DNA from 4 places in the Aquabacterium sp. A3 genome. Region 3 is predicted to be linked to each of the others. Evidence: predicted binding sites of a transcription regulator. Region 3 holds the regulator's gene; each other region holds the start of a gene.

Region 1 (7,084 bases), on a different contig from region 3:
ATGGTCAGCATCAACGAGCCGTTCAAGGCCTTGAGTCGCGAGGGGCTGCCCGATCTGCAGTACGTTCAAGCTGAAGATGGGCAGTCACTGGCCTACCGTGCGTACGTGCCAGCGGGAACGGCCAAGGGCTGCGTGGTCCTGGTGCACGGATCGTCGGCCACCAGTGTGAGCATGCATGCGGTGGCCCGTGCGTTGGTGACGGCCGGCCACGTGGTGTATGCGTTGGACATGCGAGGCCATGGCGCATCGGGGCCCAAAGGGCACATCGACCACGTCGGCCAGCTTGAATCGGATCTGCATGCCTTTGTGAAGGCTGTTCAGGTGCCCAGGCCATCAACCCTGCTGGGCTTCTCATCAGGGGGTGGGTTTGTGTTGCGCGTGGCGGGCAGCCTTCAGCAAGGCGATTTTGACAGTTACCTCCTGGTGTCTCCATTCATCAGCCAGGATGCTCCCAACCAACGCCCAGGCAGCGGCGGGTGGGTGCATGTGGGCGTGCCGCGCATCGTGGCGCTCACCGCCCTCAACGCGGTGGGCATTCGCTGGTTCAATCATTTGCCGGTGACGGCGTTTGCACTGAACGCGGAAGCACGCAGTCACCTGACGTCCACGTATGACTTCAACCTGGCCAGCAATTTCAGGCCCCCAGCCAACTACCTGGCCACGATGCAGCGGGTGCGGCGTCCGCTGTCGGTGTTGGCCGGTGCCGAGGATGAGGCCTTCGTGAGCGCTGCGCTGCAAGGCATGGTGCGCGATGCGGGCCAAGCCTGGCCCGTCGAGATATTGCCCGGCCTTGGTCACATTCCCATGATCCTGGCGCCTTCAGCCCTTCAGGCCGTGGTGCGCCATGTTGCGCATCTTCAAGGGGGCGCAGCCGGGCAAGACGGTATGCTGCGTGATCCGCTCGCTCATTGAACAGGCCACACGCCATGTCCAGTCGCACCCAGAAGCTCCACACCATCACCAAGCGGCTCATCCTCATGACCTCGCTGGCCCTGGCCGTGGTGGTGGCCATCTTCGCCTCCTCGTTCATTTTTCAGCAGCGCCTCATGGTGTCCTGGCTGTGTTTCGGCTGTGGTCTGCTGGGCGGCTTCGTCAGCATCCAGCAGCGGCTCAAGAACCTGCCTGACGAGGAGCTCGAGCTTTTGTCCGAGTCGTGGTTTCAGATCCTGCTGGTGCCGGTGTACGGCGGCATCTTCTCGCTCGTGCTGTATGTGGGCTTTCTCAGCGACATCGTCAGTGGCCCCTTGTTTCCGCGCTTTGCCGTCCCGCCATTCAGCGAGCCCTTGCCCACGGCCGATGACCTGATCAACTTCCTGCGCAGCACCTATCCCGCCACCGGCCCCGACCTTGCCAAACTCTTGTTCTGGACCTTCGTGGCCGGGTTTTCCGAGCGCTTCGTGCCCCAGATCCTGCAGCAGCGCGAACAGTCCACCACCGAGCCCAAAAAATGACCACCACCAACGCTGCGCCCGAAGCCGTGCTGACCTTCTGGTTTGACGAGATCCAGCCCAGTCAGTGGTGGACGGTGGACGCGGGCTTTGACGAGGCCTTGGCAGCGCGCTTTGGCGGCCTGCTGACCCGCGCCGCCCGGGGCGAATTGGTGGACTGGCGCGAGACGCCGCGCGGCCGCCTGGCCGAGGTGATCGTGCTGGACCAGTTCTCGCGCAACATCCACCGCGGCACGCCAGGCGCCTTTGCGCAAGACCCGATGGCCCTGGCCCTGGCGCAGGAGGCCGTGGCCCGGGGGGCGCTGTCCGCGCTGAGCGAACCCATGGAGCGCACCTTCTTGCTGATGCCCTACATGCACAGCGAGTCGGCACTCATCCACCGCCACGCCGAGCCGCTGTTCAAGCAGTGGGCACCGGCCACCAATCACGATTACGAGCTGCGGCACAAGGCCATCATCGACCGGTTTGGACGCTACCCGCACCGCAATCAGGTGCTGGGACGAGCGTCATCCGATGAGGAGCTGGCGTTTCTGCGTGAGCCCGGCTCCAGCTTCTGAGCCGGCTCAGAAGCGCCGCACATACACCGCCCCGCCCTCGGCCGGCAGTGGTGGGGCGGGCACGTCTTTGCGTGCGCTCGGGCTCACCGACACCGTCAGCTTGAGCTCGCTGAGCAGCCGCATGGCCACGTCCAGGGTCAAGGGCGTCTGGCCCTGCAGCATGGGTGCAAGCTGCCCACGCGAGACCCCGGTGGCGGCCACCATCTGAGCGATGAAGCGGGACCACGCGAGGGCTTTCAGCGCCTCCAGCAGCAAGACGCTGTCGCCCCGCATCAGGGCGTCCGACACGAAAGCGGCCAGCTCTTCTTCGGTGTCCAGGGCGGCCATCAAAGGGCCTCTGAGTGCATCCATCACGGCTCCAGGCAATACCAGGCAGTGTCTGCACAGAATGTTACAGGACGTTGCCACGTCGCTGTGGCGCCAGATTGTCGCGTGCTCGTCCCTGCATGCCTCCACGCCTCCTGCACTTCAGGGGGGAGACGAGGCCGTCGGGTGCCCACGCTCGCATGCATCCTTGCTACATTGGCTTGCAATTTGATGACGCATCAGGAGCCGACACATGTCTCACAGCCCTTTGTTGGATCATGCCCGCCAATGGGTGCAAGCCGGATTGATCGCAGCCATGCCCATGAGCGCCATGGCCGTGGTCGAAGTCGATGAAACGCCGGCGGCCCCCTCCACGGCCGAGCTGGAGGCCGGTTATTCGGCCACGGCCACCTATTCGAATTCGGGCTGGTTCACTGGCGAGATTGACACCACCAAGACCAGCGTCAGCACGCTGGGTCTGGGCTTCAAGCTCAGTGGTGACAACCGGTTTGAAGATGCGCAACGCTACACCAAGTCCTATTATTCATGTGACGACTCAGGCTGCGATGCCGGTAGCGTGGTGTACAGCCGTGGCGACACCACGGGCATCGCCATGGTGTGGGGTGGTCGAGTGACGGGCGAGTTTGGTCAGGATGATCGCCTGATGGCCGGCTACGAGTTTTTGCTGGACTGGACGCACACGCCCGTGGCCGATGGTCTGTACGACTATGCCTCGGTGAGCTGGAACCTGGTGATCGGCGTCAACGAAGGCAGCTGGGATGGCTCGCCCTATGTGCCCGAGCAGTACCAGTCTTTGCCCGGCAACATGGGTGGCTACACCGGCAGCGCCAGCGGTTACCTGGACACGCCTGGCAGCTCGTGGATCACGGGCGAGATCGAGGCCTGGTTGCCCACGCCTGACTACACCCCGGAGGGCGGCTGGCACTGGTTTGCGCAACTGACGGTGGATTTTGACGAGGCGGGTGTCAGATGGACATGGCCTGGTGACCCGGCGCCGGCCAGCATCAATGGCGACTATCTGCGTGTGATGGTGCCCAACCAGTCGATCGACGTGGGCATCAATGCCATCCCCACTGCCGTGCCTGAAGCCGGTTCGGTGGCCATGGCGCTGGCCGGGCTGGGTGTGGCAGGCGCCATGGTTTGGCGCCGTCGACGTCAGGGCCATTGAATCGTTTGCGCGTTCTGCTGCTGCAAGGGCAGTCGGTTCACGACCGATCCAGTGGCGCGGCGCAGAGCATGCGCCAACTGGCCGAGGCCCTTGCGCTGGCGGGGGCACAGGTGCATGCCTTGTGCACCTCGGGGTGTGAAAACGCCGATCCACTGAGCCACCTCGCGACCACGTTGGCGCGTGCGGGGCAGCCCTTGAACCACGCTTCGGCGCCTGGCACCTGGCTGCACTGGACGGACCGGGGCGTCAGCACCGATCTGCTCGTGACCGTTCCTGCGCGTCGCCACCACTGGTGCGATGACTGGGGCGACCGATTCGATGCCCGCTACCTCGCGGTGCTGGAAGAAGCCTCCATCGACGTGGTGATCACCTTTGGCCAGGACGCCGCCGACATGCGGCGGTGGGCATGGGCGCGTCAGCGTGGCTGCCGTGTGGTGCGTGTGATGCACAACCAGAGCGCCATCGCCGAGTCCGGGGCGAATGAGGTCGACGAAGTGTGGGCCCCCAGTCATGACCTGGCGGGGCGCTATGAACAGGCGTGGTCACGCCCGGTGTGGGTGTGCTCCACGGCGGTCTCCGCTCTGCCCGAGCCTGACGCGGCCGATGTGTTTGAGCCGTCTGCGCCACCTCGTGCATTCGTCACCTTCATCAACCCCGAGGTGGCCAAGGGCGCCGATGTGGTGGCCCACCTGGTGGCCCGCTGGCAGACCGAGCGGCCTGGGCAGCCAGTTCTGATTGTCGAAGGGCGTGCGGGCGCCATGCAATGGCAGGCAGCCCTGGCGCGGGCGGGGGTGGCGCCACGGTCTTGCCCGCAGGTGTTTGTGGCGCCGGTGCAGGATGACCTGTCGGCCATCTGGGCGGCCAGCAAGGTGGTGCTCATGCCCTCCCTGGTGGACGAGGCGGCCGGCCGCGTGGCCCTGGAAGCCATGGGCCATGGCGTGGTGCCGCTGGTGTCCAACCGCGGCGCGTTGCCCGAAACGGTGCAGCATGCCGATTGGGTGTTGCCGCTGCCGTGCGGCATGTCCTGGAGGCAACCGGCGGCGGTTCCGCCATCGGTGACAGACACCTGGGCCCAGGGCATTGCACCCTACCTGGACGATGAAGCCCGGTGGCGGCAGGCCTCTGCGCGGGCGAGGGCCCTGGCGCAGCGGCACCGTCTGGACCGGATCGGGCCCGCGTGCCTGCAGCGCCTGCAGGCGCTGGTGGCGGCGTGAGTTGGGCGCAGCCCCCTAGTTTCAAGTTCGCGCAGGTGATCGCGCGCGTCATCAAGCCGCAATAATCACCGACTTCATGTGCGGCCGGCTGGCCGCCCCACCACGCACTGGGAGATTGCCATGTCCACCCCCTTTCACCCCATCATTTACGTGCGCGGCTACGCCATGACGGCGGGCGAGCGAGACGACACGGCGGCCGACCCGTTCTGCGGCTTCAACCTGGGCTCGACCGTTTACCGGGCGTCCGTGGACCGCAAGGCCCCGCCTCACAAGTTCATCTTCGAGTCCCCCCTGTTGCGCCTGATCAGCGATTTTGGCTATCAGGAGGTCTATGAAAACGGCTACGACATCCTGGCCCCTGAATGGCAGCCGCGCGAAGGCCAGCAGGGCATCAGCGCCCGCTCGGTCATCATCCACCGCTACTACGACGATGGCTCGCGCCTGCTGGGCAATGGCAAGCCCAAAGAGATCGAAGACTACTCGCGCGAGCTGAGCGCGCTGATCTTGCGGGTGCGCGATCTGGTGGTGGCGCAAGAGGGCATCAAGCCGGAAGACTTCAAGTGCTACCTGGTGGCCCATTCCATGGGTGGCCTGGTGTGCCGTGGCCTGCTGCAGAACCGCAAGCTGGGCACGGCGGCGGCCCGTCAGGCGGTGGCCAAGCTGTTCACGTATGGCACGCCACACAACGGCATCGATGTGGCGGGCATCAACGTGCCCAGCTGGCTGGGGCTCAACGAGATCAACACCTTCAATCGTGAGCGCATTGCCGAGTTCCTCGACATGAAGGCCATCTACAAAAAGTATGGCCGCGTGGACTTCATGCCCGCCTCGGCCCTGCCCATTCAGAACGTGTTCTGCATGGTGGGCACCAACCGCAACGATTACGACGCAGGCGCCGGGCTGTCGCGCACCTTCGTGGGCCATGGCAGCGATGGCCTGGTCAAGATCGAGAACGCCTCCTTGTGGGGGCTCGATGACCGCTTGCAGGTGACCCAATCGGCGGCCACGGGCTACACCTACCGGGCCCACTCGGGCGTCTTCGGCCTGGTCAACAGCGAAGAGGCCTACCAGAACCTGGTGCGCTTTCTGTTTGGTGATGTGCGCGTGGACATCTGGCTGAAGATCGACGAGGTGAGCCTGCCCAAAGACCTGCAAGGCAAAGACGTGGAGGCCCTCTACCAGTTCGAGCTGGCCGCCTCACCGCGTGGCAAGCGATGGCAGCTCACACGGCGCATGGCCGAAGAGGACTCGCCCGCCTGCCGCACGCACCGGCACCTCACCGACCCCAAGACCAAGGGCGCGCGCCTGGTGTACCTGTCCACCGTGTTCCTGGCCAACCGGGCCCGGGTGAATGACCAGGATCCATCGCTGGCGTACCACATGGACCTGGGCGTGCGCGTGCCTGATTACGAGGTCAACCGCCGCTTCTGGCCCAACAGCCACTTTGAGGGCGCCTACCTGTTTCGCGACCAGTTGGTGGTGAAGATGGTGCCACCTGCGCAGCCTGGGGGCGTGTGGTCGGTGGCCCATGGCTGGGCCTCGAAAGGTGTGGGGCAGGCCACCGAGGCCACCGACTACCGCGCGCTGGGCCAGGGCCTGTTCGAGCTGAAGGTGGACTTTGCCAGCTCGGGCCAGGCACCCGGCATCAAGGGTCAAGTGCTGTTGTCGGCATCGGCCTGGAATGTGTGACACTCCGGGCGCATGAAAGCTGTATCCCTGCGCGCCGACGTTCTGGCCGGCATCACCACGTCCTTTGCCCTGGTGCCCGAGTGCATCGCCTTCGCCCTGGTGGCGCAACTCAACCCGCTGATGGGCCTGTATGGGGCCTTCATCATTTGCACCATCACGGCCCTGATGGGTGGGCGGCCCGGCATGGTGTCGGGCGCCGCGGGTTCGATGGCCGTGGTCATCGTGGCCCTGGTGGTGCAGCATGGTGCCCAGTATTTGCTGGCCACGGTGGTGCTCAGTGGCCTGCTGATGATGTTGTTTGCCACGCTGCGCCTGGGCAAGCTGGTGCGCATGGTGCCGCACCCGGTGATGCTGGGCTTTGTGAATGGCCTGGCCATCGTGATCGCGATGTCGCAGCTGGAGCACTTCAAGGCCGATGGGGGCTGGTTGCAGGGTGAGCCGCTGCTGTGGATGGCGGGCCTGGTGGCCCTGACCATGGTCGTGGTGTATGGGCTGCCACGCCTCACCAAAGCCGTGCCGCCCGCGCTGGTGGCCATCCTGGGGGTGGGCCTGTTGACCTGGGGATTGCAGTTGCCCACGCGCACCCTGGGCGACATGGCCCACATCGCCGGGGGCTGGCCCACGCTGGCCTGGCCTGAGGTGCCCCTGACGCTGGAGACCTTGCAGATCATCGCGCCCTAT
Region 2 (7,084 bases), on a different contig from region 3:
CACGCTTTGGGTGACGCTGGTCTCGGGGGTGTCCACCACGTCGCGCGTGTCAGAGAAACGCACGCTGCTGCGGGGGCCGCGCCATTCAAGGCGCACATCGTGGTAATTGCCAAAATACCGGCGACCCACATCGGCGCCCACCACGGCTTGACCAGAAGGCTTCCACTCCAGGCCCAGCCCCCAGTTGGTGTAGCGGGTGCTCACGCCCTCGATGCGGTCGGTGGACTCGGCACCCGCACTGACGCGGGCCAGCCAGCGCGAGGCCACCGCATAGCTCACGGTGGCGTTGGCCGACGACAGCGAGGTGTCGTCCAGATTCAGGTCACGGGCCAGGGTTTGGTGCTGCACATCCACAGCCCAGCCCAGCGAGGTGCCCACCTGACGCCCCAAGCTCAAGGCGGTCTGGTGGGTGGTGGTGTCGGCGCGGTTGGCCGCGTCCGAACCCACCACACCGACGGTATGGCGCAACAAGGCATTGACCTGCCCTGGCAGGGTGCCCTTCACGTAGGGCGACAGCTGTCCCGACCAGGTCTGCGCCTGGTTGGCGTCCGAGCCCGTGGACTGGAAGGGGGCACCCAATGCCGACACGGCCTGTCGCGCCGCCTGGGCCTGCACGTCCAGAAACAGCGTGTTGTCGGCCAGCTCGAACTGGCCCAGGCTGTTGAGCCGGTGGTAGGTTTCTGCGTCTGACAGATGGCGTGATCGGGTGGCGCCCGTCAGCACGTAATCCACAGAAAAGCGGGCCTTGGGCAAATCACCCACCACGCGCAAACCGGGCGACACCTGAACCTCGGCGCCCGTGCGGTCGGCCAGCGGAAACTTGAAGCCTCCACCCTCGGCGCGGTGGTTGACCGCCGCTTGCACTTGCAACGAAGGCTCAATCCACAATCGGGGCTTGGTCGATGCCGTGGTGCCCGAAGCGGTTTGTTGGGGCGGCTCGGACTGAGCGTGCGCCGGGCCATGGGCCAGCAAGGCGGCAGCCCCCAGACACACCGCGGTGGCGCACGCCGCCCGGCGGCGATGCATGTGACGGCTCATGAGCCTCCTCCGGCCTCGGCACTTTTGGCTTCTTTCTCACCGTAGCCGTAGCCATAACCATAGCCATAGCCGTAGGCATCGGTGCCACCCGAGCGCGCCTGGTTCAGCAGCATCAGCTTGATCGGACAGGACTCGATCGTGGCCAGCGCATGTTTGACCTGCGCCTGCAAGGTCTTTTCAGCCTGCACCACCATCACGATCTGCCCCATGTGCGTGGCCAGCACGCGCGATTCGGTGGTCAACAACAGGGGTGGCGAATCAAAAATGATGATCCGGTCCTTGTAGCGCTTGCCCATGTCTTCGACCAGGTGGGTCATGCTGGAGCTGGCCAGCAACTCGGTGGCGCTGTCACGCGGCGAGCCGCTGGGCAGGATGGTCAGGCGGCCCAGGTTGGTGCGCAACAGCACCTTCGACATCTCCAGTGTCTCGTCCACCAGCAAATCGAGCAGGCCTGGGCTGGGCGGCAGGCCCAGCATCTTCATCAGCGATGGCTTGGCCACGTCCGCGTCCACCAGCATCACCGTGTGGTCCATTTCCATGGCCATGCTGATGGCCAGGTTCAAGGCCGTGAAGCTCTTGCCCTCACCGGGCAGCGAGCTGGTCACCATGATGCAGTTGCCGCTTTCCAGAAAGGCCGCGCCTTTGCCCCGGGCGTTGTCCAGCAAGGGGCGCTTGATCACGCGGTACTGATCGGAGATGTGCGAGCGAGGGGCATCGGGCGTGATGCACCCCAGCGCGGCCAGGCGCGCTATGTCGATGTTGACCACGCGCGAGACGGTGCCCACGCCCGGAAACGCAGAGTCTTCTCCAAACGGCTCGGCTTTGACGGGCTCTTTAAGCGGCTCTTCCACCAGCACCGGCAATTCAGCCGGGGCGGCTGCGGGCGCAGGTGCTGGTGGTGCCGCGGGCGCTGGCGTCGCTGGCGCACTGTCGTCCATGAAGGCGCCGGCCTTGCGGAGTTGTTCAAGGCGGGCGGCGGCTTGTTCGATCGAATTTGTCATGGACATCAACTCAGTTGACCAAGTCGGTACGACAGGGCTGCCATCCCGATCACAAACAGACCCACCAGGCCCGCCAGGGCCAGCCCGAAGCGCTTGAGGCTTCGGCGCTCCTGGCGCTTCACCTCTTCATTGATCACCTTGGACACCACACCCAGCAGCGGCATTTCGGTGACGGCGCTCAACGACGCAGCGTCAAAGAACACCGGTCGGATCTGGCTGAGCAAGAACATCACGGCCCCACCCACGGCCAAGCCCACCACCAGCGCCATCGGCAACAGCAGGACGCGGTTGGGCGCCACGGGCGTCTTGTTGGCGCGCGGGGGATCGATCACCCGGAAATCAGCCACGCTGGACGCCGTTTCCAGCTCGCTGGACAAGGACGCCGACTCTCGGCGAGACACCAGGTCTTTGTAGTTGGACTGGTGCACCTCGTAATCGCGGTTGAGCTGCGCCAGCTCGGACTCCAGCTGCGGCGCCAGCTTCAGCTGCTCGCGTGCACGGGCCAGGCGCGACTCGAACTCACCCGTGCGCGCACGCAGGCTGGCCACCTGCACCTCCAGACCGGCCAGCGTGCGGTTGAGCTCTTGCACCGCCAGCGACGACTCTATCGAGCTGTTGAGCGACGAATCCGACGGATTGGCCTTGTACGCCTGGATCTCGCGCTTGCGCTGCTCTTCCAGGTCACGGATCAGGCGCCGCGTGTTCTGCACGTCCGGGTGCTGATCGGTGTAGCGCTGCAGCAAGGCGTCCAGCGTGCGCTTTTGCTCGTTGATGCGGGCGTCCAGCTCCGGTGTCATGGGGGTGGCCAGCGGCGCGGCGCCCGCCGCACGGGCACCGGCACCCCGGGCAATGTCAAGTTGACGGCGCGCGGCCTCGCGGGCGCTTTCCGCCTCACGCAATTGCAAACGCGCCTCGCGCAGTTGCTCGGCAATCTGGGACATGCGGGCCGCCGAATCGGCATCGCCCTCAAACTGCACCTCCAGATTGCGCAACTTGAAATCCTTCAGGCGGGTTTCGGCCTCGACCAGCTTGGTTTCGTAGGCCTTGATCTGCTCTTCCAGAAAACGCCGGGCCGAGTCCGAATCGGTGCGCGATGCACCCAGGCTCGACTCGACAAAGATGGTGAGCAGCGCCTGCACCACCCGCTGCGCCCGATCGGGCGAGGTGTCGGTGTACGACAAGGTGTACAGGTTGTCGCGCTCCGTGGCGCGGATGCGCACGTTTTTGGTCACCTCGTCGATCAAGGCATCGCGCTGCTCTTTGGTCTTGACCGTCAGGTCCAGGTCGGCGCTGCGGATCAGCCGCTCCACATTGGGCCGGCTGATCAAGGTGCGGCTCAGCATCAACACCTGCTGCTCCACGTCGGGCTGCACCGCCAGGCCCGACATCAGTGGGCGCAAGATGCTTTGCGTGTCCACGTGCACCCGGGCAGAGGCCTCGAAGCGATCCTTCATGGTCAGCACGCCGCCAGCGGCCAACAGCGCGGCCACCCACGTCACGGCCATCCCCGCGCGGCGGTACTTCCACATACCGCGCAGGATGGTCAGCACCTGTTTGATCAGTTCTTCCATGCAGCGCTCGCCTCAGCCGGCCAATGAAAAGGTCAAGGACACGAGGTCAGAGCAAACCTTGCGGAATGATCAGGATGTCGCCTGGCAGCATCTCGACGTTGGCACCGATGTCGCCCCGCTTGAGCAGGTCGTGCAGCCGCACCGAATAACGCTTGCCACCGTCTGCGGCGCGCACGATCGTGGCCGAGTTGCCGTCTGCAAAATCGGTCAGGCCGCCCACGGCGATCATCACGTCCAGCACGGTCATCTTTTGACGGAAGGGCAGCGCCTGGGGTTTGGCCGCCTCACCCACCACGCGCACCTGCTCGCTGTACGGGCCCACAAAGTTGGTCACCACCACGCTGACCACCGGGTCACGCACCAGTGCCGACAAGGCCTTCTCGACGTCTTGCGCAATCTGCTTGGCCGATTTGCCCTGCACCACCATGTCAGACACCAGCGGCGACGAGATCTTGCCGTCCGGGCGCACCGGCACCGTCATCGACAGCTCCGGATTGCGCCATACGGAAATGCTCAGCGTGTCGCCCGGGCCCACCAGGTAGTCATAACTGGCGGCGGCCTCGACCGTGGCGGGCGCAGGTGGGTAAGAGGCGCAGCCCCACAGGCTGGCACACAACACGCACAGCCACACCCGACGCACCCACTGCATAAGATCAAACGTTGTTGCGACCAAGATCGCCTCCCATGTGTGTAAACAGATTCGACACAATCGGATACTTTATCGCACCCACCCCTCGGCAGGATGACCGCCCCCCTAAAGCGTGCCCCCCCTGAGTGCAGGGGAAAACACCACTGTACGGGCGTCGCGTGCATTTTTTACGGCCCCCGCCGCCTAAACTTGAGCACAGGGGCGGACACGGCCTGCGCCGCCCCCAGTCATGCCCACCAACCTGTCGGTTTTTTTGACACACCAATCAGAATTCGGCATGCCAGATTTCGCAAGTCATTGATTTTAAAGGCGCAAGCCAAGCTGGCACACCATGTGCTTATTGGTTGGCATCTGGCAGCGCACCTGTGCTTGCCAACCGGATCAAGTCAGCAGTCATTTCAATCGGAGAGTTCCATGAAAAAGTTTGTTCTGAGCGCAGTTGCAGCTGCCTTCGTGTCCACCGCTGGTGCCACGCCATTCGTGATCGACAACGGTGCCGACTTCGGCGGCAACAGCAGCACGCAAACCAGCACGGTCGACAACCTGGGCTTCACCGGCACCAGCTTCTACACCGTGTTCCTGAACAACAACACCAACGTGGGCTCCCAAGTTCGTGTCACCAACTCGCTGAGCGTGCTGAACACCTACGGTTTTGGCACCACCGGTCTGGCCGCCCCTGCCGATCCTGACACCATCAACATCGACACCCTGAACACGGGCGTGGCCGATGGCAATGGTTTCACGAACGGCACACCCTTCGGCTACGGCTTCTTCGGCACCTGGGGCCTGACCTACAGCCTGGACCTGACCGGCACCATCACCAGCGGTGGCTTCATCAACTACACCGGCGGCACCGTCACCCTGTACTACCGTGACTCCACCGTGCCCCCCGGCACCAAGGTGGCTGAGCTGGACGTTGTCACCAGCAGCAACAACACCAACCAGCTGGTGCTGGAAGGCGATGTCGACTACAGCTGGGTGGGCGCTGATGCCTTCGTGCAAAACTTCTTCGTGGACGCCGGCACTGGCCAAAGCTTCTACGACATCGACCCCGAGGCCCTGACGTGGCGCATCAACGCCACCGAAAGCCCGAGCACCATCACCGCCTCGACCATCGTGGCCAACGAGCCTGGCACCTACCTGTTCCGCCGCACTTCGCTGGACGGCAACATCACCTTCAACGTGCCTGAGCCTGCTTCGATCGCCCTGGTTGGCCTGGCCCTGACCGGTCTGGCCGTGGCCACCCGCCGCCGCAAGCAAGCCTGATTCAGGTTTTTTGCTGAACGTAAAGCCCACCTTTGGTGGGCTTTACTGCTTTCTGGAGGGGCTGAACCCTTTGGTAGGATGCGGCGATGCAACGTCGTGTCCTCTTCCTCTGCCAAGCCAACCTCTGCCGCTCTCCGCTGGCAGAAGCGGTCTTTCAGCGCCACCTGGCGCTGCGCGGCATGAGTGACAAGGTGCGGGTGTCGTCGGCCGGCATTTCGCGCTCGTCGCAAGGCCAACCGGCCGACCCTCGCGCCGTCAAGCTGGCACTGCAGCATGGCTACCAGCACATCCAGCAGCACCGAGCCCGCCCCGTGCAAACCTCCTGGTTTGCCCAGCACGACCTGATCCTGGTCATGGACCAGGACAACCTGCGCTCGGCCCTCAAGCGCTGCCCGGACGAGCACCACCACAAGGTGCACCTGCTGCTGAGCTACGCCGGCCTGCCCGCCCCCCACACCGTGCCCGACCCCTACTTCGGCAGCGCACAGGGCTTTCAGCGCGTGCTCAGCCTGTGCGAATCCAGCGTGGATGGCGCCTTGCGCCGCCTGCTGATGGACCGCACCCCCGTGCACTGAGTGGCATGGAGGCGCACCAAGGCGGGTCGGTCAGCGCAACACTGGCAGCCCGGCCAGCGTCTGGTCCATGGCGTCCAGCACCTGGCGGAAGCGGGCATCGTTCAAGCCCCCGAACCGCCGAATGAACTCGGGCCGGTTCAAAAACTCCGGCAAGCCGTCCACCTGAGGCACAAAATCGCGGTCTGACAACAGCGCGGCCTCACCCCCCAGGCGGTGCAACAGCGCCACCGGGTCTTGGCGGGCGCGTTGGCCCAGCCGGATCCCGGCACGGTTCATGACCAGGTCATTGAAGCTGAAGCCACTGCCGCCCAGGCCCTTGTCGGCGTCGGCCATTTCCTTGTAGAGGCCCACCGTGTCGGCCACACGCCCACCCACCATCAGCGACAACAAGGTCGACAAGGTGTAGTGCTGCGCAAAGTCTTCGCGCGCCAGCAGTTGCACCGACACCGGCGGCAGCACCGGCAACACCCCCGCCACCGAGCGCGGCAGCAGTTGATGCAGTGACAGGCGGTTGGCCGCCAGCGCCACCGCCACCAGGGCGGCCCGGTTTTCTCGGGCGGCCACGTCCTGTGCAGACAAGGCCTCGCTGGCGGCGGGCATCAGGCTGGTGGCCAGGGTGCGCTGCTGTGCGTGCACAAACACCGCGCGCATCAACTCGGGAAGGGGCATGCCGGGGCGGTACCGCATGGCCGGCGGCACCCGGCTCAGGGCCTGCACCACCACACGGTGATAAGCCACCAGGCGGGGCCAGTCTTCGGCAGGCACCACCAGGGCCACCGTGCGGCCTTGCAGCTCGGGCGTCCAGTGCAGCGTCAGCAGCAACTGCTCATCGGCCACCTGGGCCTGGGCCACGGCCGCCACCAGCAGCTCGGCGGGCTCCAGCAACTCGTGGCGCGCCAGTGCCTGGCGGGCCACCCACAAGGCCAGCGCCGGGGGCACCCCCACGCGCCCCACCTTCACCTGCGCCAGCTCAGGCGCGCCCTG
Region 3 (7,084 bases):
TGGCGGATTCATCCTGGGGATGATCGTTGGCGTGCTGGTGGGGCTGGCCCTGTCGCTGGCCGTGGCGGTCTATGTCACCAAGGTGCCCTTGCCCTTCATCGACAAGGTGCCTCAGCGCACGGCAGAAGACGATGCGCTGGAAGCCGAGCGCAACAAGAACTGGGATCCCAACAGCCCCTTGTACGGCAAGAACCCCGCCGTGCCGCGCGATGGCCCCATGGCCCCCGTTGAGCCGGTCGTGGGCATCGCGCCCGCCGAGTCGGCCGCCAGCGCCGCCGCACCGATCGCCAGCGCCCCGGTCGCACCCGCCAAGCCCGCGTCAGGGGCGGCCGCCCCCGTGGCCCGCGACCCCGCCGCCATCCTGTCGGGACAACCCGTGTCCACCGCGCCCGCCGCTGATGCGTTGAACTACCAGGTACAGGCGGGCGCCTATGGCAGCCAGTCTGAAGCCGAACAGCAAAAGGCCAGGCTGGCACTGATGGGGCTGGAGTCCCGCATCCAGGCGCGCGAGGTCAATGGGCGCACCATGTACCGCGTGCGGCTGGGGCCCTATGCCGAGCGCGCGCAGGCCGATGCCGTGCGCGTCAAGCTTCAAGACGCTGGCATCGAGTCGGCCCTGGTGCGGATGCAGCCCTGAGCGATCAAGAAAGGAAGTTCTGCATGAATCGACGTGAGTTTTCCATCCAGACGGCCGCCACCCTCGGCGCCGGCAGCCTGTTGTGGTCTGCGCCTGCGGGTGCTCAAGGCGGGCCCGTCGAAGGCACGCACTACGTGCGCCTCAACGAGCCGGCCCCCGTGTCTGCCCCCGCCGGCAAGGTGGAGGTGGTCGAGTTCTTCTGGTATGGCTGCCCGCATTGCTTCCATTTCGAGCCCTTCGTCGAGGGCTGGTCAAGCAAGTTGCCCGCCGATGTCGCCTTTCGCCGCGTGCCGGTGGCGTTCCGTGAGCGCCCCTTCGGCGTTCACCAGCAGCTGTACTTCGCCATCGAATCCATGGGCCTGATCGACAGCCTGCATCCCCGGGTGTTCAAGGCCATGCACGAGCAGCAACAGCGCCTGGACACGCCGGAGGCCATCGCCGAATTCGTGGGCCGCAACGGGGTGGACAGCGCCAAGTTCATGGCCGTGTTCAAGTCATTCGCGGTGCAAACCAAGTGCCGCCAGGCCCGCTCGCTGACCGATGCGTACCGCATCGACGGCGTGCCCGCGCTGGGCATTGCCGGACGCTACTACACGTCCATTTCGCTCAATGGCACGCCGGCGCGTACACTGGACACCACCAACGCCCTGATCGCCCGATCGCGCCGCCCTGCCTGAATCAGGCTGTTGTTCACGGGCCTGGTGCACTGGCGCTGGGCCGCGCTTCATGGCAGAATCTTCTGCAAGAAACATGCCGAAGATTTTGTTGATGTCCACTGGTTTTCCCCTGTCATGGCCTGGCTGGCGCCTGGTGATGCGCTCAGCCTTGATGGCTGGCGCCGCGCTGGCTGCGGTCGCGCACGCCGAAAAGGCCGACCGGGCACAGCCCCTGGTCTTCGCTGCGGATGCCGCTCGTGTGGACGAGGCCAGCCGGGTCAACATCCTCACGGGGCGGGTGGAGATCACCAAAGGCACCATGGTGGTTCGGGCCGATCGCGTCGAAGTGCGGCAAAACCCCGGTGGCACCCAGACGGCCGTGGCCTCTGGTGGGCAAGAGGGGCGGGCCTACTTCCGGCAAAAGCGTGAAGGTCTCAATGAGTTCATCGAAGGCGAGGCCCTGCGCATCACCTACGACGGCGTGCAGGATCTGGTCGTGTTTTCCGGGCGCGCCGTCATGCGTCGGCTCTCTGGTGGGCAGGCCGCTGACCGGGTCTCGGGCGACACCATCACCTACGACAACAAAACAGGTGTCTTCCAGGTGGCCGGTGCACCTGCTGCCAACAGTGGCGCCAGCCGTGGCCGCGTGCAGGGCGTGATCACGCCTCGCAGCGACGCCCCCAATGCAGCCGGGCCAGCCGGGCGTTGAGCACATGAGCGATCCTCGCCCCCCCACTCCCGGCGACGCCACCACGGCCCGTCTTCACGCTCAGGGCTTGCGCAAACGTTACGGTGCCCGCACGGTGGTGCACGACGTGCACGTGTCGGTGGGCGCCGGCGAAGTGGTGGGCCTGCTGGGCCCCAACGGCGCAGGCAAAACCACCTCGTTTTACATGATCGTGGGGCTGGTTCGGGCTGACGCCGGCACCATCGACATCGACGGTGAACGGGTCGAGCGCCTGCCCATCCACCAACGCGCACGTCGCGGCCTGAGCTACCTGCCCCAGGAGGCCTCGATCTTTCGAGCCCTCACGGTCGAAGAAAACATCCGCGCGGTGCTGGAGTTGCAGCACGACGCGCAAGGCCGACGGCTGTCCGAGGCCGAGCTGCGCCAACGGCTCGACACCCTCTTGCAAGACCTCAGCATCGAGAAGCTGCGCTCCAGCCCCGCCATGGCCTTGTCGGGCGGCGAGCGTCGCCGTGTCGAGATCGCGCGTGCCTTGGCCACCCAGCCGCGCTTCATCCTGCTGGACGAGCCCTTTGCCGGGGTCGATCCCATCGCCGTCATGGAGATCCAGCGCATCATCCGTTTCCTCAAGGCCCGCGACATCGGTGTGCTCATCACCGACCACAACGTGCGTGAAACCTTGGGGATCTGTGATCGCGCCTACATCATCAGCGAGGGCCGCGTGCTGGCCGAAGGCGCCCCTGCCGAGATCATCGACAACGCCGACGTCCGCAAGGTCTACCTCGGCGAGCACTTCCGCATGTGAGGCAGCCGCGCCATGAAGCCTTCACTGCAGTTCCGGCTTTCTCAGCACCTGGCGCTCACCCCTCAGTTGCAGCAGTCCATCCGTCTGTTGCAGCTGTCCACGCTGGAGTTGCATCAGGAAGTCGAGCAAATGCTCGAACAAAACCCCTTCCTCGAGCCCGACGACGAATTTGCTTCGCTGGAAACCGCCGCCTCGCAAGAGTTCGAGCGGCAGCGGCAAGAGCAACTCAGCCGTGATGACCGCGCCACCGACACCGATGGCCCCGGCGGTGAGGCCGAACCTGCCGGCCTGGATGGGCTTGAAGCGGGCGCCACCGAGCGTGATGATTGGGAAAACGGCACCGAGCGCGATGACTTTGACGGCATCCGCGAAACGCCTTCGCGCAACAACAGCGACGACGACGACCACGACCCGCTGGAGCGCAACAGCGAGTCCATCAGCCTGCAAGAGCACCTGCGCCACCAGCTCAATGGCATGCGCCTGTCGCCCGCCGACAAGGCGGCCGTCGATGTCCTGATCGAGTCGCTCAACGAAGACGGCTACCTGGCCGACGCCCTGGAGGACGTTGCCAACAGCCTGCTGGGTGGTGAGGACGACGATGTCGACGAGGACTCGCGCGACGAACTCCTGTCGCGCCTGCGCTGCGCGCTGGGCTGGCTGCAGAGCCTGGAGCCCGTCGGCGTCGGCGCCCGCAACCTTTCCGAGTGTCTCTTGCTGCAGTTGCGCGACCAGGACGATCACCCGGCCTGCGACGTGGCCCGGGCCATCTGCCGCGATCACCTCGAACTGCTGGCCCGCCGCGACATGCGCAAGCTCATGGCGGCCACCGGTGCCGATGAGTCGCAGCTCAAGGCCGCACAGTCCCTCATCGTCAGCCTGGAGCCCAAGCCCGGCCGGGCTTTCACGCGGGCTGAGGCCAACATCATCGTGCCCGACGTCATCGTGCAAAAGTCGGGGCGTGGCTGGAAGGTGGTGCTCAACCCCGACGTCATGCCCAAGCTGCGCATCAACGACCTCTACGCCCAGGCCCTGCGTGCCAGCCGGGGCCCCCGCGGCGGTGGCGAGGGCGCGCACGCCTCGCTCAGCTCCCGCTTGCAGGAGGCCCGTTGGTTCGTCAAGAACATCCAGCAGCGCTTCGACACCATCCTGCGGGTCTCGCAGGCCATCGTCGATCGCCAGAAGAATTTCTTCACCCATGGCGAGATCGCGATGAAACCGCTGGTGCTGCGCGAAATCGCCGACGAACTCGGTCTGCACGAGTCCACCATCTCGCGGGTCACCACCGCCAAGTACATGAACACGCCCTTCGGCACGTTCGAGCTCAAGTACTTCTTCGGCTCATCGCTCAACACCGAAGCCGGCGGCAACGCCTCCAGCACCGCCGTGCGCGCCCTGATCAAGCAGCTCGTCGCCGCCGAAGACCCGGCCAAGCCCTTGTCAGACAGCCAACTCTCGTCCATGCTGGAAGAGCAGGGCATCCAGGTGGCGCGCCGCACCGTGGCCAAGTACCGCGAGGCCCTCAAGATCGCGCCCGCGAACCTGCGCAAGTCGCTCTGACGGCCCCCGCTGGCGGCCGCCGGGGGTGCCGTCATCGCTTCTCGTCACCGTTTCTTTTTGTGAACACCTCCATCTCCCTGCCCCATGCTGTTGCCATTTGAGCGAGCCATCGCCATCCTCCCCTGGCAGGACTGGGCGGCCCTGAGCCTGTTCTTCTTTGGCTGGGTTGCTTATGCCCAGTTCGCCTCGCGCCGAGCCCGGGTGCAGCGCACCTTGCTGGCCAGCACCAACCACTACCGCATGCACTGGATGGCCCAGGTCACCCACCGCGACCAGCGCATCGTGGACGCCGCCATCACCCAGAACCTGGCCAGCAGCCCCAGCTTCTGGGCGTCCACCACCATCCTGATCCTCGGGGGCTTGCTGGCGGTGCTGGGCACCCACGACCGCGCCAGTGAACTCGTCAAGGACATCCCGTTCGCCGCCCGCACCACGCTGCTCGTCTTCGACATCAAGCTGCTCATCTTGCTGTCCGTGTTCATTTACGCTTTCTTTCGCTTCACCTGGTCCATGCGCGTGTACTCCTTCGGTGCCATCCTGGTGGGGGCCGCGCCCAATGTCGACGTGTTCGACCGTGGCCAGGCCGATCGCGACGAATTCATCCGGCGCGCGGGCAAGCTCATGGGCATGGCCGCCGAGAGCTTTGCCGATGGCTTGCGCGCCTACTACATGTCGTTCGCGGTGATCGCCTGGTTCGTGTCCCCGATCTTCTTTGCCCTGGCCACCCTCGCGGTGCTCTGGATCCTCTACCGACGTGAATTCCTCTCGGACGTGCTTGCCGTGCTCAACGCCTGAGCCCGCCCCTGTCGCCGCGCCGATCGTTTGCCTCTCGCTTGCCCATGACCACCTCCGCCCCCCGTCCCCGCCGTGTCCCGGCGCCTGCCTCGCGCCCAGGCCCTTCGCGCCCGGCGCCCGCCGCCATGCCCGGGGGTGGCCATGTGGCTCCCCGTGTGCTTCATGAGCCTGTGCTTTTCCTGTCTTGCGCCAGCGGTGTCGAGCCACTCTTGCTCGACGAGGCCCGTCGCATCCTGGGGGCATCGGCGCGCCTGTCCGAGGGCCGAGGCGGCATCGAGGTGCGTCCGCCCGTCGATCTGCCCGAAGGTGCCCCCCGGCAGCAGGCGGGGCTGGAGCAGGCCATGCGCCTGAACCTCGAAAGCCGCCTGGCCCAGCGCGTCTTGTGGCGCGTGGCCGAATCCACCTACCGTCATGAAGACGACCTCTACCGCCTGGGCCGTCTCGTCGACTGGGCGCAGTGGATCACCCCCCGTCACACCCTGCGCGTGGACGTCGCGGCACGCCGCAGCCCGCTGCGAAGCCTGCAGTTCGCGGGCCTGCGCATCAAGGACGCCGTGTGCGACCACCTGCGCGAACGCACCGGCGAGCGCCCCAGCGTGGACACCCGACACCCTGACCTGGGTGTGCAGCTGTTCCTGGACGAGGCCCGCGCGCTGCTGTACATCGACACCTCCGGCGAGGCGCTCTTCAAGCGCGGCTGGCGCGATGACACTGGTGAAGCGCCGCTGAAAGAGACACTCGCTGCCGCCATGCTCGCCGCTGCCGGCTGGCAAGGGCGCCCCGAAGATGGCCCCCTGCTGGACCCCTGCTGCGGCGCGGGCACCATCCCCATCGAGGCCGCGCAAATCGCTTGCGACATCGCGCCCGGGCTGCAACGTCAGTTTGCCTTCGAGAAGCTCCTGCCGTTCAAACCCCATCTCGGCGCCTGGCAGCAACTCCGGCAGGCCGCGCGTGCGCGACAGCGTGCGCCACAGGTCGCCATCTACGCGGGCGACGTCGCATTCCGAATGACCGACTTCGCCACCCGCAACGCGGAGCGGGCTGGCGTGCGCCACGCCATCGCTTTCAAGACGGCCGATGCCCTCCAGCGACCGGCCCCATGCGCCCAGGGTGTCATGATGTTCAACCCGCCCTATGGCGAGCGCATCGACACCAAAGGCAGCGCACGCGATGCCTACCGCTCACGCAACGCCGATGAACGCACAGGCCGTGAGGGTTTCGACGACGCTGGCGCCGACACCTTCTTCCAGCAACTGGCGCGCCAGTGGAAACAGCAGTACGCGGGGTGGACGGCGTGGGTGCTCAGCCCCGACATGAAGCTGCCTTCGGCCATGCGGCTCAAGGAAAGCCGCCGCGTCGTCATGTTCAACGGCCCCATCGAATGCCGCCTCTTCCGCTTCGACATCGTGGCCGGCGCCCATGACGTCCGTCCCGCGCCAAGCCCGGCCGCTCCAGCCGACGAGGCTTGAGCCCTCAGCCCTCGTGCAGGCTGCCCAGCACCGCCAGCGCGGCCAACGGTGCCGTGTCGGCGCGCAACACCCGAGGTCCCAGGCGCACACCGGTCCAGCCTTGCGCCAGGGCGGCCTGTTCTTCTTCCGCCGACAGCCCACCCTCGGGCCCGCTCAAGAACACCCAGGCCAGGCTGGACGCCCCCTTGGACCCATCCTTCGCGCGGGCGGCCCAGCCCGCCAGTGACTCGCTGGCGCGAGGGCTCAACACCGCCCGCTGCACACCGTCGCCTGCCTCGCACGCTGCGGCCTGCAGGTACTGCGTCAATGTGCGCACCGGTGCCACCGTGGGTACGCACACGCGTCCCGACTGCTCGCATGCCGCCGCTGCAACGCCTTGCCAGTGCGCCACCTTCTTCAGCGCACGCTCAGCGTCCAACCGCAGCACCGATCGGGCACACATCAGCGGCTGAATGTGGGTCACCCCCAATTCGGACG
Region 4 (7,084 bases), on a different contig from region 3:
AGTCATGGATGGCGCTGATGGCGACGTTGCCTTGCTCGTGGCCAAACACCACACCGCCCAGCATGATTTCTTCAGACAACTGGTCGGCTTCACTTTCCACCATCAGCACGGCGGTTTCGGTGCCGGCGACGATGAGGTCCATCTTGGAATCGGCCATCTGAGCCAGGCTGGGGTTCAGCACGTACTCGCCGTTGATGTAGGCCACGCGCGCCGCACCGATGGGGCCATTGAAGGGGATGCCAGCGATGCTCAACGCAGCGCTGGAGGCGATCATGGCGGCGATGTCGGATTGAACTTCAGGGTTCAGCGACAGCACGTGGATGACCAGCTGCACTTCGTTGTAGAAGCCTTCGGGGAACAGCGGGCGGATCGGACGGTCGATCAGGCGCGAGGTGAGGGTTTCGTGCTCGCTGGGCTTGGCTTCACGCTTGAAGAAGCTGCCCGGGATCTTGCCGGCGGCGTAGGTCTTTTCGATGTAGTCGACGGTCAGAGGGAAAAAATCCTGACCGGCCTTGGCGGTCTTGGCGCACACGACGGTGGCCAGCACGGTGGTGCCTTCGATGTCAACCACGACAGCGCCGGTGGCCTGGCGTGCGATTTCGCCGGTTTCCATGGTGACGGTGCGGCCGCCCCACTGGAAGGTCTTGGTGACTTTGTTGAACATGGTCATGAGTGAATGCTCCTGTGTTGGATGACGGCCTTGGCCGCCGGGTCGCCTGCGCCACTCATGCGCGATGCCATTCCAGGGGCCCTGCCCTGCACCCTGCTGGACAGGGCCCTTGGAATGACACAGCGTTCGCCCGATCGAGTGAAGCTTTGGCGTTCAAAGACAAAAAGCCTGTGCTGGAAACGAACCAGACAGGCTTTTTGTCGTCATGTGGTGCTTACTTGCGCAGGCCCAGCTTCTGGATCAGCGCAGCGTAGCGGTCGTAGTCCTTGGACTTGAGGTAGTCCAGCAGCTTGCGACGACGGCTGACCATGCGCAGCAGGCCGCGGCGACCGTGGTGGTCTTTCTTGTTGGCCTTGAAGTGGGGGGTCAGTTCGTTGATGCGAGCGGTCAGCAGGGCCACTTGCACTTCGGGAGAGCCGGTGTCGGCTTGGCCACGGGCGTTGGCCTTGATGATCTCGGCCTTGTTGAGGTCAGCGATGGACATGTGTTTCCAGTCTTGGGCTGTGCCGAGCCTGGCGCCCCACCAGACAGCGGCGGGAAGCAGGGTTTCGGCGTTGAACTTGCGATCCCGGGTGAAACCAACCCAGGTCGTGCGTGATACCGCATTGATTTTCACAATGCAGCCTTGGAGTATACCCCAAAGCCGCCACCGAACTCAAATGGACGCCAACTCCCAGCGGGGCATCACGTCAAACGTCGCCGCATGCTGAGGCTGCGCCAGTCCGGCCTGCACCCTCATGGCCGCGGCCAAAGCGATCATGGCGCCGTTGTCGGTGCACAGGTGAAGCTCGGGGTAATGCACCCGCCCCCCCCGCCGGCGGGCGGCCTCGTCGAGTTGGTCGCGCAAGCGCTGGTTGGCGCCAACCCCCCCGGCCACCACCAGGCGCTGCAAGCCGGTGCGCTTGAGCGCGGCCAGGGACTTGCGCACCAGCACCTCCACAATGGCCGCCTGCGTGGAGGCCGCCAGGTCGGCCAGCACCGGCCGGGACGCAGGGTCTTTGAGACGAAGCTCGTCGTCAAGCCACCCCATTCGCACCAGATTGGTGCGAACAGCGGTCTTCAAGCCCGCAAACGAAAAATCCAGGTTGGCCGAGTGCATCATGGGGCGCGGCAAGTCGAAGGCGTCGTCCCGCCCCTCTTGCGCCAATCGGGAGAGGTGGGGGCCGCCCGGGTATGGCAAGCCCATGAGCTTGGCGGATTTGTCAAAGGCCTCGCCCGCCGCATCGTCCACGGTCTCGCCCAGCAGCGTGTAGCGGCCCACCCCGTCCACGCGCATGAGTTGGGTGTGCCCGCCAGAGACCAACAGCGCGACAAACGGAAAAGTGGGAGGGTCGACCGATAAAAAAGGCGACAGCAGGTGGCCCTCCAGGTGATGCACCCCCAGCAGTGGCTTGTCCAACGCCACCCCAAGGGCTGCCGCAAACCCGGCCCCCACCAGCAAGGCCCCGGCCAAACCGGGCCCGCGGGTGTAGGCGATCAAATCAATGTCCTGCAGCACCTGCCCCGCCTGCCCGAGCACCTGCCGGGCCAGGGGTACCACGCGGCGGATGTGATCACGCGAGGCCAGCTCAGGCACCACGCCGCCATAAGCCTGATGCATGTCGATCTGACTGTGCAGGGCGTGCGCCAGCAGCTCTGGGGGCTGCCCAGGCTGAATGCGCACCAGCGCCAGGCCGGTTTCGTCACACGATGACTCGACGCCAAGCACCAGACGCGTGCCTTTTTGCAGATCGGAACTCATGCATCAAGTGTAGACGGTCCCGATCCGGGGCCCGTACGCACCAAGGCACGGCATCCGGGCTGGCACACCACTTGCGTGCTTGTTGGGCAAGAGATCAACGGCGATCTCCCTCAGGAGCCTCAGGGCTCAACAAGACAAAGGTGTCAACGCCAGCAGTGGTTTACCACGCTGTTTGCGGTGGCACCTTTTTTCTTTGCCTGATGACGTCGTCGTCTCCGCATCCGCTCACATCGATCATCCGCTCAACATTGAAGGAGTTACCCAGATGTCCAACCCGATCCGCCGCCATCAACGCCGCCGGTTTCTGGCCGGCGCCAGCGCACTCGTCGGCTCCACCGCGCTGGGATTGCCCGGACTGGCTCGCGCCAAGGGGTACCCTGAAAAGGAAAGCCTGAAGTTCGGCTTCATCAAGCTCACTGACTGCGCACCACTGGTGATCGCCTATGAAAAGGGCTTTTTCGAAGACGAAGGATTGAACGTCGCCCTGGAAGCTCAAGCCAACTGGAAGGTGCTGCTGGACCGCGTGATTGACGGCCAACTGGACGGCGCGCACATGCTGGCTGGCCAACCCCTGGGCGCCACGATCGGTTTCGGCACCAAGGCGGACATCATCACCGCCTTCAGCATGGACCTCAACGGCAATGGCATCACCGTGTCCAATGCCGTGTGGAACGAGATGAAGCCTCACCTGCCCATGGAAGGCGGCAAGGTCAAGCACCCGATCAAGGCCGATGCACTGAAAAAGGTCGTCGACAAATGGAAGAGCCAGGGCAAGCCGTTCAAGATGGGCATGGTGTTCCCGGTGTCCACGCACAACTATGAGTTGCGTTACTGGCTGGCTGCAGGCGGCCTGAACCCCGGCTACTACACCTCGAACGACACCACTGGCACCAACAAAGCCGACGTGCTGCTGTCGGTCACCCCGCCGCCCCAGATGCCGGCCACCATGGAAGCCGGCACGATTCACGGCTACTGCGTGGGTGAACCCTGGAACCAGCAAGCCGTGTTCAAGGGCATTGGCGTGCCGGTGATCACCGACTATCAGATCTGGAAGAACAACCCCGAGAAGGTGTTTGGTGTTTCCAGGGCCTGGGCGGAAAAGTACCCAAACACCCACGTCGCCGTGGTGAAGGCGCTGATCCGTGCCTGCATGTGGCTGGACGCCTCGATGGCCAATCGCATCGAAGCCGTGAAGATCCTGTCCAAGTCGAACTACGTGGGCGCCGATGCCGCCGTGATCGGCAACAGCATGACGGGCACGTTCGAATTCGAGAAGGGTGACAAGCGCCCGATGCCCGACTTCAACGTCTTCTTCCGCTACTTCGCCACCTACCCGTACTTCAGCGACGCAATCTGGTATCTGACGCAGATGCGCCGTTGGGGCCAGATCACCGAGGCCAAGCCCGACAGCTGGTACATGGACGTGGCCAAGAAGGTGTATCGCCCCGACATCTACATGACGGCGGCCAAGGCGCTGATTGCCGATGGCAAGGCCAAGCCCACCGACTTCCCCAGCACGGACGGTTTCAAGGGTCCGCAGGATGGCTTCATCGACGGTGTCGTCTACGACGGACGCAAGCCGAACGCCTACCTGGAGAAGTTCAAGATTGGCCTGAAGTCCAAAGACAAGGTCTGACCACCTCACGAACGAGGCCGCCCCACCGGGGCGGCACTCAAAGGAAACCGCCATGGAACAAGTCCTCAAACTCTTCGGCACGGCCGGCGACTCACGTGAGATGGGCCGCAAACTGGTCATGGGCCTGGGCGTGCCCCTGACCGCCTTTGTCATCTTTCTGATCTTGTGGTCGTTCTCAGCGGCACGCATCCAGACCAGCCTGGGCGCGGTGCCGGGACCGGTGCAGGTGCTGGAGCAAACACAGGTGCTGATTCAGGATCACTTCCAGGAACGCGAAAAGCGTGCGGCGTTCTATGAACGCCAGGAAGAGCGCAACCGCAAGCGCATGGCCGAGGACCCGACCTACGAGCCCCGCCAGTTTCAATGGACAGGCAAGCCAACCTACCTCGACCAGATCATCACCAGCCTGAAAACCGTGTTCGTCGGGTTCATGCTGGCCACGGTCGTGGCGGTGCCGCTTGGCATCCTGGCCGGCGCCTCGCCGGTATTCCAGTCGGCCATCAATCCCTTGGTGCAGGTGTTCCGACCCGTGTCGCCGCTGGCCTGGCTGCCCATCGTCACCCTCATCGTCAGCGCCTTGTACGTGACATCGGGCAAGCCGATGTTCGAGAAGTCGTTCCTGATCTCTGCGATCACGGTGACACTGTGCTCGCTGTGGACCACCTTGCTGAACACCGCCGTCGGCGTGACCTCGGTGGACAAGGACCTGGTCAACGTGGGCAAGGTGCTGCAACTGCCCTTGGGCACCCGCATCCGCAAGATCATCCTGCCGTCGGCCCTGCCGTACATCTTCACGGGCATGCGCCTGTCGTTGGGGGTGGGCTGGATGGTGCTGATCGCGGCAGAAATGCTGGCGCAAAACCCGGGGCTGGGCAAGTTCGTGTGGGATGAGTTCCAAAACGGAAGCTCGGACTCCCTGAGTCGCATCATGGTCGCGGTGTTCACCATCGGCCTCATCGGGTTTGCGCTGGACCGACTCATGCTGGTGCTTCAGAACCTGGCATCGCGCCGCTGATCGGGAGGCTTCATGACATCCACCAGCCTGAAAATGGCCCTGCCCACCGGCATGACGTCCACACTGGCCACCTCCTCGGTCGCTGAAGAGACTCGCAGCGTCACGCCCCCCCCTGCGGCCGCCACCAGCGGGGTGGCCCTGGAGTTGCGTCATGTCTGCAAGGGCTATGGCCAGGGCAGCCAACGCTCGGAGGTGCTGCACGACATCAACCTGTCGATTGCACAGGGCGAGTTCGTGGCGATCGTTGGTTTTTCTGGCAGCGGCAAGACCACGCTCATCAACCTGCTGGCGGGTCTGACCACACCGGACAGCGGTGAGGTGCTCAAAGACGGTCTGCCCGTGACGGGACCCGGCCCGGATCGTGGCATCGTGTTCCAGAGCTACTCGTTGATGCCATGGCTCAGCGTGCGCGACAACGTCGCCCTTGCGGTCGATCGTGTCTATTCCACTGAATCGTCGGCAGAAAGGGCCGAACGGGTCAAACGCTATGTGGCGATGGTGGGGCTGAGCGCCGCCATCGACAAAAAGCCGGCCCAACTGTCTGGCGGCATGCGCCAGCGGGTGTCGGTGGCGCGGGCCCTGGCCACCAATCCCGATGTGCTGTTGCTGGACGAGCCGCTGTCTGCCCTGGATGCCCTGACGCGCGCCACCCTGCAGGACGAAATCGTCAAGATCTGGAGCGACGATCGCAAGACCGTGCTGTTGATCACCAACGACGTTGACGAGGCCCTGATGGTGGCCGACCGCATCATCCCGCTGGAGATCGGGCCCAAAGCACGGTTGGGGCCGTCGTTCACGGTGGACATTGCGCGCCCTCGTGACCGACGCGCGATGAACCACGATGAGCGCTTCCAGGCCCTGCGCGCCGAGATCACTCAGCACCTGATCGGCCTGTCGAGTCAGCGGCAATCGGCGCAGAGCAGCAACGTCGTGCAGCTGCCCAATGTGCACCCTCGCAAAGTGGAGTCCGCACGCACACCCACCTTGGCCAGCGTGCTGGGCATGCGTCACGCCGCCTTGGCCGAGTCCATTGAAGACGGTCTGGCCCAGGGGCATGCAACGCCCCTCATGCCCGGTGAAGCGCACACGCCCGAGCCCGCCCGCCTGCACGACAACAGCTTTGTTGACTTCTCGAAGGTGATCAAGGTCTACCCCACGCCCAAGGGACCGCAGACCGTGGTGGATGGCTTCGACATGAAGATGCACAAGGGCGAGTTCATTTCGCTGATTGGTCACTCAGGCTGCGGCAAGTCCACCGTGTTGTCCATGATCGCCGGGCTGACCGACATCACGGAGGGGGCCATCATCCTGGACGGCAAGGAGATTCGTGGCGCTGGACCGGACCGCGGCCTGGTGTTTCAGTCGCCCAGCCTGGTGCCTTGGCTGACCGCCTTTGACAACGTCATGCTGGGGGTGGATCGCGTGTTCCCGCATGCCAGCAAGTCGGAGCGACAAGACATGGCGGCGTATTACCTGGGGCGCGTGGGGCTGGCCGACGGCATGCACAAGCGCGCATCCGACATGTCCAACGGCATGAAGCAGCGCGTGGGGATTGCCCGTGCGTTTGCGCTGCAGCCCAAACTGCTGCTGCTGGACGAGCCGTTCGGGATGCTGGACTCACTCACGCGCTGGGATTTGCAGGAAGTGCTGATGGAGGTCTGGGCCCGCAACAAGATCACCGCCGTGATGGTGACCCATGATGTGGACGAGGCCATTCTTCTGGCCGACCGGGTGGTGATGATGACCAATGGTCCTCGCGCCAAGATCGGCAAGATCATGGACGTGCCGCTGGAACGCCCCCGGACACGCAAGGACTTGCTCGCTCACCCACGCTACTACGAGTTGCGTGAAGAGCTGATCGGGTTCCTGGAGGACTGCGGCCGACAGCATTGAGTATGGTCTGCGCGGCCTGGCACACCCCTTGCATGAGATTCATTGACCGCCTGTTTCGCCAGAGCCAGGCGGTCTTCCTCAGCGGGGGTCAGTGGGTCCGCGAATGTCCACAGACCTCTTCACGCCTCC

The links. The regulator sigma-54, encoded in region 3, starts transcription at its own class of promoters, with help from an activator protein. The targets are predictions, from matches to a motif close to TGGCANGNAANCTGCTTT.
Region 1: a site for sigma-54 is predicted at 2,529-2,546, ahead of WNB94_RS10945 (PEP-CTERM sorting domain-containing protein). Genes of this name have one in related genera too.
Region 2: a site for sigma-54 is predicted at 4,582-4,599, ahead of WNB94_RS05405 (PEP-CTERM sorting domain-containing protein). Genes of this name have one in related genera too.
Region 4: a site for sigma-54 is predicted at 2,472-2,489, ahead of WNB94_RS03065 (CmpA/NrtA family ABC transporter substrate-binding protein). Genes of this name have one in related genera too.

The regions. Positions count from the first base shown of each region.
Region 1 covers NZ_JBBPEV010000002.1:383,753-390,836, forward strand. The annotation lists gene WNB94_RS10925 (alpha/beta hydrolase) at 1-912, shown strand, start outside; gene WNB94_RS10930 (hypothetical protein) at 927-1,451, shown strand; gene WNB94_RS10935 (DUF924 family protein) at 1,448-2,005, shown strand; gene WNB94_RS10940 (helix-turn-helix domain-containing protein) at 2,012-2,356, opposite strand; gene WNB94_RS10945 (PEP-CTERM sorting domain-containing protein) at 2,565-3,500, shown strand; gene WNB94_RS10950 (glycosyltransferase) at 3,506-4,714, shown strand; gene WNB94_RS10955 (esterase/lipase family protein) at 4,835-6,403, shown strand; gene WNB94_RS10960 (SulP family inorganic anion transporter) at 6,416-7,084, shown strand, end outside.
Region 2 covers NZ_JBBPEV010000001.1:1,226,737-1,233,820, forward strand. The annotation lists gene WNB94_RS05385 (TIGR03016 family PEP-CTERM system-associated outer membrane protein) at 1-1,038, opposite strand, end outside; gene WNB94_RS05390 (XrtA-associated tyrosine autokinase) at 1,035-2,039, opposite strand; gene WNB94_RS05395 (XrtA system polysaccharide chain length determinant) at 2,045-3,610, opposite strand; gene WNB94_RS05400 (XrtA/PEP-CTERM system exopolysaccharide export protein) at 3,657-4,259, opposite strand; gene WNB94_RS05405 (PEP-CTERM sorting domain-containing protein) at 4,674-5,525, shown strand; gene WNB94_RS05410 (low molecular weight protein-tyrosine-phosphatase) at 5,612-6,100, shown strand; gene WNB94_RS05415 (hypothetical protein) at 6,131-7,084, opposite strand, start outside.
Region 3 covers NZ_JBBPEV010000006.1:772-7,855, reverse strand. The annotation lists gene WNB94_RS15770 (SPOR domain-containing protein) at 1-637, shown strand, start outside; gene WNB94_RS15765 (thiol:disulfide interchange protein DsbA/DsbL) at 661-1,314, shown strand; gene lptA (lipopolysaccharide transport periplasmic protein LptA) at 1,388-2,002, shown strand; gene lptB (LPS export ABC transporter ATP-binding protein) at 2,007-2,786, shown strand; gene WNB94_RS15750 (RNA polymerase factor sigma-54) at 2,799-4,343, shown strand; gene WNB94_RS15745 (DUF599 domain-containing protein) at 4,428-5,138, shown strand; gene WNB94_RS15740 (THUMP domain-containing class I SAM-dependent RNA methyltransferase) at 5,264-6,607, shown strand; gene WNB94_RS15735 (16S rRNA (uracil(1498)-N(3))-methyltransferase) at 6,612-7,084, opposite strand, start outside.
Region 4 covers NZ_JBBPEV010000001.1:700,165-707,248, forward strand. The annotation lists gene pnp (polyribonucleotide nucleotidyltransferase) at 1-670, opposite strand, end outside; gene rpsO (30S ribosomal protein S15) at 885-1,154, opposite strand; gene tsaD (tRNA (adenosine(37)-N6)-threonylcarbamoyltransferase complex transferase subunit TsaD) at 1,326-2,411, opposite strand; gene WNB94_RS03065 (CmpA/NrtA family ABC transporter substrate-binding protein) at 2,677-4,047, shown strand; gene WNB94_RS03070 (ABC transporter permease) at 4,100-5,062, shown strand; gene WNB94_RS03075 (ABC transporter ATP-binding protein) at 5,075-6,955, shown strand.